3 regions of the Tolypothrix sp. VBCCA 56010 genome follow, and region 2 is predicted to be linked to each of the others. Evidence: riboswitches for the same ligand, from Rfam matches in the RefSeq annotation. Region 2 holds a riboswitch; each other region holds the start of a gene.

Region 1 (3,278 bases), on a different contig from region 2:
GCAATTCTCGGTAACTATAACTATGGCGGATTTGATGGCAAAGACCGCACCATCAAAGCTGCCGATACCACCATTTTTTATGATATTCCTGACAACATTCCCAAACAGCCTGGAGAACACTCGACATTCTTATGGCGATCCAGAAGTGTTTGGTTAATGACACAAGCAGCACGTTGGGGACAAATTAAAGAATTTCCCAAAAATGCTGATAAACTGGCTCAACAAGGCTGGAGGACTGATTTATACCGGGAAATTGCCGCTGAAATGGGTATCGATTCTCCCAAAGATGATTACAAAGTGGAATCACCAGAAGTATTCATCGACAAAAAAGGCTTTGACCCTAGCGATCCTGTGGGCTATCTCAATAGTTTTGAGATTAGGGCAAATGCACCTACCCGTTTTTATATGAGTTAAAAAATCACTCTTCATCAGTATTATTTCAGGAGTTTCTCAAGATGAAATCGACCTCTTTTTCTGAGGATAACTACAATATCGCCACACCCCGCAGTGAATTTCTGGAAATTGAAAATTTAGTGAAAGCTTATCCCACACCAGAAGGTAAAAAATTTGTCGTTTTAGATAATGTGAATCTCAGTATTGGTGAAGACGAATATATATCTGTAATTGGTCACTCTGGTTGCGGTAAATCTACTTTATTAAAAATTGTTGCTGGTTTAGAAAAAGCAACTTCCGGCTCAGTGCGGCTTGATGGTAAACAAATTAACAAGCCGGGAGCGGAAAGAATGATGGTGTTTCAAAACTACTCGTTACTACCTTGGTTAACGGTGCGAGAAAACGTCCGTTTGGCTGTGGATGAAGTGTTAAAAAATGCATCTCGTCCGGAGAAAATTAGCATTGTTAACGAGCATCTAGCAATGGTAAATTTAACAGCGGCGGCTGACAAATATCCTGATGAAATTTCTGGAGGTATGAAACAGCGTGTAGGTATTGCCAGAGCGATCGCCATTCGTCCGAAAATGTTGCTCATGGATGAACCTTTTGGAGCGTTAGATGCTTTAACTCGCGGAAAATTGCAGCGTCAGGTATTAGATATCTGGGAAAACCACAAACAAGCGGTAATGATGATTACTCATGATGTGGATGAAGCGATTTACATGAGCGATCGCATTGTCTTAATGACCAACGGTCCAGCGGCTAATATCGGGGAAATATTAGAAGTTCCTTTTGAACATCCACGCGATCGTGCAGCCATGCGAAACTCAAAAGAATATTTTGAACTTCGCAACCACGCACTAAACTTCTTAGATCGCTATTTTACTCAAGACGAGTAAAATACACTATCATTTATCCTAGTGGGTAGCCTAATTCAAATTCATCAAACCTAGATTTGAAGCGGAGGAACCATCTTGTGGGGCGTATCTCATATCAAGTGAAGAGTTATGAGTTAAGAGTGAGTAATTTTTACTATTTAACTCGTAATTCTTAGAGAGAGACACCTTCCAGTCTTAGCCCGTCAGCTAACTCCGTCGGCAATGGAAGGAACCCCCAAAACTTTGGCTTTTATAGCAGTTGTTATTGGGGTTTCCTTAAATATAAAGATGAATAACAAAGGATGAAGGATATAAAGATATACTTCTTAATTTATACTTCATCCTTTACACTTCAGCCTTTAGTTACCCTGCTTCTCGTTCATCGTTAATTTTAGTAGAGAGAAGTTAAACCTGTGAAAATCAAGCCAATGTTAGTTCGTCTTCAAAGCGCAATAGGTCGTGATGACTTAATTGAGCAAATGGTATTGCTATCACCAAAAACATCTTGTGCTGAAAAAGCTCAACCAGCAAAATCAGTTAACTTAATCGTTGGTTATAACAGTTCTCCCAACAGCCACACCGCACTAGATATGGCTTTTTGGATTGCCCATCAAACACGTTTAGCCACTAACGTACAAGTTATAGTTCAAGCTGTTTATGTAGTAGAAGAAAATCAAAAAAATCAGTATTTAGATGTCTTTCATTCCGAAATGCATGAACCTTCATTGGCATGTCCGGTTAACTATGCATCCAAGTCTACTACATCCGTTTTATCTCAACCTCAACTCACATCAAACGCACTTTCTTTAGAAACAAAATTAACAGACAACCTTACCCAAGCAGACCGAATTCTTTGGCAAGCACGCAGTTTGGCTGAAGAATGGCAGGGTTCCTTCAAAGCTCATTTGCGGTTTGGTTGCGTTGCTGAAGAACTTCAAAAAGTAGTTAAATTAGAAGCAGCTGATATCCTGTTTCTGGGTTGTCAGTCTATAAATCATCCGATTATCCAAACACTAGACTCTGATTTACCCTGCGTTGTTCTGGGTATTCCCAATTGTATAAACATTTAATTCAAATGTTCGATTAATAGTAGAGACGTTCCGACGGAACGTCTTTTTTAATAAATTAGGCATTTCCTGACTTCAAAAAGCCACCTATAACCTAATACGCTTGGTGTTATATCGATTCCGGCTGCACCAGAATGATATGATAACTCTGGGAATCTTAAGGGTGCAAAGTCAGAAGTTATGCCTAAACGCATAAATTTAGAGCCTCACCAAAGCGTGGAAGAGCTATTTCAGCTTTACCGATAAACATCTGACCGAATTGAACGAACACGCTATCAAATAATTTGGTTGTTGGCACAAGGAAGATTGACATTTATATGTTGCACAAGTAACAGGTTATTGCCGTAACTCAGTATATCGCTTAGTTCATGGAATTTCAGAACATTTAACTTTTGTATTGAAGAAACTTGAGCGCGAGGGATAAAAATGACAACCGATTATGATACCATAGCTCTTCTGTATAAAAAATCCAAAGAATTGCCGTTTAGACGGCATATTGAAGCATATACATTCTTTAATTTACTAGACGATTTGACCGGAAAATCGCTCCTCGATCTCGCTTGCGGTGAAGGATTCTACACCAGACAATTTAAACAAAAGGGCGCTGCACGAGTATTCGGGGTGGACAATTCTGAAAAAATGATCGAACTTGCAAGACAGGAAGAAGCCTCACAAGCGCAAGAAATTGAATATATCGTAGCTGATGTACTCGAACTTGGTAAAATTGGCAGCTTCGATCTCGTGGTTGCTGTTTATCTGCTAAATTACGCCCAAACCAAAGAACAACTGTTTAAAATGTGTCAGAGCATATACGCCAACCTGAAACCGGGGGGTCGTTTTGTCACTGTCAACAATAATAGCGAACAACCACCTGCTTCCTATCTCACAACTGAAAAATATGGATTTATCAAAAGTGTGGATGAGCCGCTCACAGAAGGCA
Region 2 (3,278 bases):
AGGCATAGGTCAAGGTTTGGCAACAGCTGACTCTGTTGCGGGAGATATTGCGCTTAATGCCACAGGAGAAATAAAAGTTGTTGGGGAAAACAGCAATATCTTTAATGTTGTGCGATCGCAAGCATTGGGCAGTGGAGGGAATTTAACGATTAACACTCAACAGTTGCTAGTGCCAGATAAAGCACAAGTCAGTGCTATCACATTTGGTGCGGGCAAGGGGGGAAATTTAACCCTCACTAGCGCAGCAGCATAAACCCAAGACACCTGCCGCGAAATTATCGTCAAGACAATCATGCGATCGCAATCGTACCTGCAACTGGCTGGGTAATCAACGATAAGGGCGAAGTAACGCTGATTTACTCTGTGTCTAATGCTACTAATTTGGTATCTGCTCCCGTTACCTGCCCTAATCAGTGAACATTTTTCGGGTGCGTTACGAACAATAACGCACCGTAAAGAAGAGCGCACTTTACATTTCTAGAGCGATCGCTGCTACTAAATCTAAGTGAAAACATCATCTCTCATTATAAGTATTTCTTATGATTTGTATAGAATATTCTGTATGAATCATCGTAGCTCGATTTTAACCTAATTGTTATATTTATTAACATAATCTCAGAAATCAATATCTCTTATTGAGATTTGAACTTCTCCTACAAACCTCGGTTCATCGCACCGAGGTTTTTTATTGCCAAGAAAAATCAAGGTTTGTATCAGACTAAATAAGACAAACCTTTACTCAATGCATAAAATGCTTATCTTTCTTACGACAGGTGACAAATCTTATAGAAATTGCCAAATTTATATAAGATACTTTTTTTCCATCCATGCAACGAAAATTTTTTATATCAGTTGAAAAAAAAGAGGAATTATTTCACACAGAGCTAATCAAATGTGGCGTAGACTACCAAAAAGCTGCACAAGTTGCTCATATTTTAGCTCTGGAAAAACCAGATGAGCTTTTGACTGAAAAAGAGATAGAACTTACTAAAGAAGTTTGTCAAGAGTGGTTAACACATCATAAACGCTTGACTTCAATTTTTAGAGACTACTAATAGTTCTTAATTTTATTAACGTTGCCAGGGAAAAGAACCAAAAAAAAGTATTGTCAACTTAACCGAAAGCTGATATACCTGAAAAATACCAGCTTGACACGTACCGTGATTTAAATTTGTTCTCAATCATCTAGCACAAGTGTTTGTTAAGTTGACAGTACCCACAATAAGCGCTCCCGTTAAATTTTTATTAATGCCATCATGATCAAGAAAGCCCTGTAACCTTGATTTGTTCTTGGCTAATCTTCATCAATTCGTAGAGGTCAGAGGCATATAAATCTTCGTGACTTGGCTTGTCTGTTTGACTTGTTGCTACAATTGGATCGCCGTAAGCTTTGGTTCTGCCAATTAGTAAAAGTTTTTTGCCAGCACATTCGCCAATTAGTTGAAAATTGTAATCAGGGAAAAATTCTACATCTGTAAAGAAAGTACGATTTTTAATGGGCATTTATATCTCCTTTGTGAAACACGCTTGCAAAATGGCGATCGCCTTATTCTCTAACCATAGCGCTGCAAAACATTATCCGTGTTTTACCAGCTACAAATACGCTTTATTGATGGATTTAGACTTTAATTTGATTAATCGTTCAATGCAAACTCTACCGAAATTTAGTGCTTCAGCTTCTGTGAGAAAAGAGAATGACTCCTGATACTGATTTTCTTCCAACTCAGTATAATCAACACTAACGCCGTTCAACTCTTTCTTCGATTTTACAATCGACTGCTTGTAATTAATCATCCTAGCCTCCGTGTATTTGTGGCGGTTGGCGAGGTGGGTGAAAAAACAGAATACATCACTGCCAATAATAACAGTGATGCCACTTAGAAGAGCAAAAAGACAAATGCTTAGAGCAAGCTTATGTCAAAGGTACTCCTCCCAATGCCGACGGAGTTAGCTGACGGGCTAAGACTGGAAGGTGTCTTTCTCTAAAAAGAGATTCGCCCCAATTACTGGTTCCTCCGCTTCTAATCTAACTTGGCTAGATTGAATTAGGCGATTTTACCCACTTACTTTATTAATAAAATATACTGAGATGTCCTAATAGTCAAGAGGCATAAGCTCGGAAATTACTTAGGATTTACCATTGGATCGCGGTAGGGGATGAGGGGGATGAGGGGGACAAGGGAGACAAGGGGACAAAGAGACAAGGGGACAAGGGGGACAAGGGGACAAGGAGGACAAGGAGGACAAGATAAATTTTCTTCTTCCTCATCTCCCTCATCTCCCTCATCTCCCTTGTCTCCCTTGTCTCCCTTGTCTCCCCTACTTCCTTATCTTGCCATTCCACCTACAAGTGCAGCTTGGTTATCGCTTGTAACTATTTGCTGCTGTAAATCTTGCCAGCAAACGTTTTCCAAACTGGGTAAAACAACATGTGCTTTACCCACTCTTTCCACTGGACCTAGCCCAACAGTTCGCATTCCCGCAACCAGCGCACCTTCTACACCTGCGCTTGCGTCTTCCACCACCACACACTCGGAGGGTGAAAGCCCTAATTTTTCGGCTGCAAATAGAAATACGTCTGGTGCTGGTTTCGGTTGGGAGACGCTGTAACCATCAGCTACAGCATCTAATTTATCAGCAATACCCAAGCGATCGATGACAGTTTGGGCATTTTTGCTAGATGAACCTAAAGCGACTTTAACCCCAGCATCTCGCAATTCCTGTAATAAATTAGATACTCCAGGCAGCAAGTTATCTGGCTTGATACTGTGCATGAATTCGAGATAGTAACGGTTTTTACGTTCCATCATCTCCTGAATTTGCTCTTCGGTTGCCTCGCTGTCGCCTAATATATGCAATAGCGATTCTCGACGCGGCAATCCTCGCATCGCTTCATTTGCCTCGCGGTCAAAAGGAATACCTTCTTCATCTGCCAGTCGCTTCCAACCCAGATAGTGAAACTCCGAAGTATCAGTTAAAACGCCATCTAAGTCAAAGATGACACCTTGGATTTGGGAGGGAAAGTGGGGAGTGGGGAGTGGGGAGTGGGGAGTGGAGGAGGGGGAGGAGGGGGGAGACAAGGGAGAAATTTTTCCAACGAGTCCTCCTTGTCCCCCTTGTCCTCCTTGTCCCCTTGTCTCCTTGTCTCCTTGTCCCCGTATCTCCTTGTCCTCTTTACTGGCAGTCAAATCAAAGTCATACCACTCATTGCGCCATTGCAAGCGAAACTTGAGGCGTGTCCAATTAGGTGGTAAATTAGGACAAGCTACAGGACCAAA
Region 3 (3,278 bases), on a different contig from region 2:
TGTAATCGTAACGAATCTGTAACAATTTCACTCGGAGCGCGATCGCAATCTAACTCCATTTGTAAATTTTTATTACGTGCCAAAGGCTCTAACATTTCATACACATCGTTAATTAATTTATCGACATTGATAGATGCTGGGTGCAATTTCATTTGTCCAGCTTCATAGCGCGACAATTCTAGTGCATCATTAATTAAGTGTAGTAATTTTCTCCCACTACGTAGCACGCGCTCAATGTGTTCTAAATTCTTAACGTTATCTTTTACTTCTGTGTTTTGTCGTTGTAAGCGCAAAAACAAATCCGAGTAGCCAATAATTGAAGTCAGAGGAGTTTTTAATTCATGCGCTAAATGTGACAAATTATCTTGATTTGCGCGAACTAAGCGACTCAGTTCTTGATTGTTGAGAGTTAAGTGATTTTGCAGTTGCTCTAGTTCTGATAATCGCTGCTCAGTGTAGCTTTGAAAACAGCGACCGATCGCTTCATCTAATACCATATCAATTAACCGCACTGTCCGCATTACTTCTGATGCTGATGCTTGCAGCAATTGTGGCTCTAAAATCGAAAATATAACTTGACGCAGTATCCTATATTCTCGTGCAATTTCCGCAGCACTAAAGCCTTGTTCTGCTCTGAGACTACCATGATGCAAACTCGCATCAACTATCGGCTGAATTTCACTATTTTGAGATTCCGAAAGTACAGTTGCTAACCCTGAGAGGACATGATCGATATGATTTTCTATCGCTTTTCGAGATAAGTCGTTAGCACTTTCAATCTTCTTGTCTTGGCGAACGGCTTCCACCCACTTTACTATAATCGTGTCTGTTTTTTCAAGCAAAAATTCACTCAAATCCATTATGGTAGCTTCGGCAAAGAATAAATGAATAAGCTGATAAATACCTATATATAATTATTTTAGCGATCGCCCTCTTGACTTTTTAGCATTTTTTGGATAATTCATCTGTCCCAAGACGTAAATTTATCATTTATCTTGTTTATTTTATATCGGAATTAGAGAAAATATTTAATTAAAAAATCTTAATATAACTATCTTTACCAACTAACCATGTTAAAATCTCAATTAAACTTGAGTAAGTCAGCTTAATCTAGCAAATTTTATTACCTAAACAGTTTAGGTATGAGATCCTAGAGCGGAGGAACCACATTTTGGGGCGTATTTTATAGAAAGTTAAGAGTCAGGAGTCAAAAGTCAGGAGTGAAGAGTGAAGAGTGAGGAGTTTTGAACTCATAACTCATAACTCATAACTTATAACTCATAACTCTCTTAAGAAGGGTATTTCTCAGCCCTAGCCCGTCAGCTAACTTCGTAGGCATTGAGAAGAGACTGAAGAGGCAAGCAACATTATTATTAATGTTATGACCTCATCAGTATCGAAGGCTGGTGCTGCTCAGATTTTTCGTACCTGCGCTTAAATCTGTTGAGGTGAAAATGATATTTCAATTGAATTTGGCTGCTATTGTAGCAGTTGCGGGACAGGCTGTTTGGAAACAGGCAAAACCTGTGATTATCAAAGATGTAGTTCTATTACCTATCCTTGGGTTCTTGGGGATTATCTTATTGTGGTGGGTTATCGCCCTTGCCAACCATGAATTAATGCCCACCCCCCCTGAGGCATTAGTAGCGAATATGGACTACATTTTAAATCCATTTTACCAACGCGGACCAGGCAACTTAGGAATTGGTTGGTTATTGCTAGCAAGTCTGCGTCGGGTAATACTTGGCTTTTTGTTAGGTGCTATAGTGGCAATTCCTCTGGGTTTTCTGATTGGCATGTCCAAATCGGCAATGTTAGCTTTTAATCCGATCATTCAGATTTTTAAACCCGTATCGCCTCTAGCGTGGTTGCCTATAGCCTTAGCCATATTCAACTTAGCAGATCCGTCAGCTATTTTTGTTATTTTCATTACTTCATTATGGCCCACAATTATTAACACTGCTTTAGGAGTTTCTAGCGTTTCTCCAGATTACTTAGACGTAGCGCGGGTGCTAGAAATGCCTCGTTGGAGACGGATTACAAAAATTATCTTGCCCGCAAGTTTGCCGTATATTTTTACAGGTTTGCGAATTAGTTTAGGGATTGCTTGGCTAGTAATTGTTGCTGTAGAAATGCTCACAGGTGGTATTGGGATTGGCTTTTTTGTCTGGGATGAATGGAGTCGTTTAAATTTGAGTTCAGTATTTTTAGCCGTGTTCGTAATTGGCATAACTGGGCTACTACTTGACTTCGCCGTGAGCAAAATTCAACAATTAGTAACTCGCCGCCCGACAACTTCAAGTTAGAAAATGGGTAATGGGTAATAGGTAATGGGTAATGGGTAATGGGTAATGGGGAATGGGGAATGGGGACGCTTGGACGCTTGGACTAGAAAAAGAATTATTACCAATGACGCCAGGTGCTTCAAGCCGGGAAACCCGTCCAACGCACTGGCTCCCCAATGCCCTATGCCCAATGCCCAATGCCCAATGCCCAATGCCCAATGCCCAATTACCAATGCCCTATGCCCAATGCCCAATGCCCAATTACCAATCATCGGTGAAAATGACGTATGGGTAACACCGACAATAACAACTGGAATCGACGAGACTTTATATTAGGAATGGGAGCAACGACAGCGGGACTGGCGCTGTCTTCGTGTGCAATTTCAGGCGATCGCTCTGCCAAAGGACTGACTGAAGAAGCTTTAGCTATAAAACCAGTAGTTAGATCCCAAGACTTAGAAAAACCGGATATCACCGTTGGTTATGTTCCGGTGAATGATTGTGCGCCATTTGCGATCGCCTGGAAAAAAGGCTTGTTCCGCAAGTATGGCTTGAACGTCAAACTTAACCGCGAAGCTAGTTGGGCAACCTCCCGCGACGGTCTAATTTTTGGTCGCCTTGATGCCTCACCCGTAGTATCCGGTGCCGTCACCAACGCCAGAATCGGTGCAGAAGGCGCACGCCACGCCCCTCTGTGTGCGGCAATGACCATTCACCGTCACGGCAACGCCATGACCATGAACAAAGCCATGTGGGATTTCGGCTTGCGTCCGTGGTACGAGTACAACGGCGATTTAGAAGCATTTGGCAAACAATTCCGGGCATACTTTGACAGCCAACCCCCAGAACGCAAAGTTTGGGCTGTGGTGCTGAGTTCCGCCATTTACGAATACTTTGTCCGCTACGTATCCGCTGCCGCAGGTGTCGATCCCCTGAAAGAGTTTCGCGTCATCATTGTTCCACCCCCCCAGATGGTAACAAACGTGCGAATTG

The links. Region 2 has a riboswitch for cyclic di-AMP ahead of AABK37_RS22420 (hypothetical protein). Riboswitches for the same ligand answer to the same signal wherever they lie in the genome.
Region 1: it holds a riboswitch for cyclic di-AMP, as region 2 does, so the genes downstream of both, AABK37_RS27145 (universal stress protein) here and AABK37_RS22420 (hypothetical protein) in region 2, are expected to answer to the same signal.
Region 3: it holds a riboswitch for cyclic di-AMP, as region 2 does, so the genes downstream of both, ntrB (nitrate ABC transporter permease) here and AABK37_RS22420 (hypothetical protein) in region 2, are expected to answer to the same signal.

Annotation. Positions count from the first base shown of each region.
Region 1 is NZ_JBPAOH010000100.1:1,731-5,008, reverse strand. It holds gene AABK37_RS27155 (ABC transporter substrate-binding protein) at 1-414, shown strand, start outside; gene AABK37_RS27150 (ABC transporter ATP-binding protein) at 456-1,292, shown strand; cyclic di-AMP (ydaO/yuaA leader) riboswitch at 1,320-1,502, shown strand; gene AABK37_RS27145 (universal stress protein) at 1,700-2,341, shown strand; gene AABK37_RS27140 (class I SAM-dependent methyltransferase) at 2,765-3,278, shown strand, end outside.
Region 2 is NZ_JBPAOH010000070.1:9,093-12,370, reverse strand. It holds gene AABK37_RS22430 (hypothetical protein) at 1-253, shown strand, start outside; gene AABK37_RS22425 (hypothetical protein) at 828-1,055, shown strand; gene AABK37_RS22420 (hypothetical protein) at 1,261-1,503, opposite strand; gene AABK37_RS22415 (hypothetical protein) at 1,496-1,705, shown strand; cyclic di-AMP (ydaO/yuaA leader) riboswitch at 1,922-2,047, opposite strand; gene AABK37_RS22410 (hypothetical protein) at 2,135-2,344, opposite strand; gene pgmB (beta-phosphoglucomutase) at 2,328-3,278, opposite strand, start outside.
Region 3 is NZ_JBPAOH010000100.1:5,326-8,603, reverse strand. It holds gene AABK37_RS27170 (sensor histidine kinase) at 1-860, opposite strand, end outside; cyclic di-AMP (ydaO/yuaA leader) riboswitch at 1,115-1,353, shown strand; gene ntrB (nitrate ABC transporter permease) at 1,455-2,306, shown strand; gene AABK37_RS27160 (hypothetical protein) at 2,352-2,621, shown strand; gene AABK37_RS27155 (ABC transporter substrate-binding protein) at 2,573-3,278, shown strand, end outside.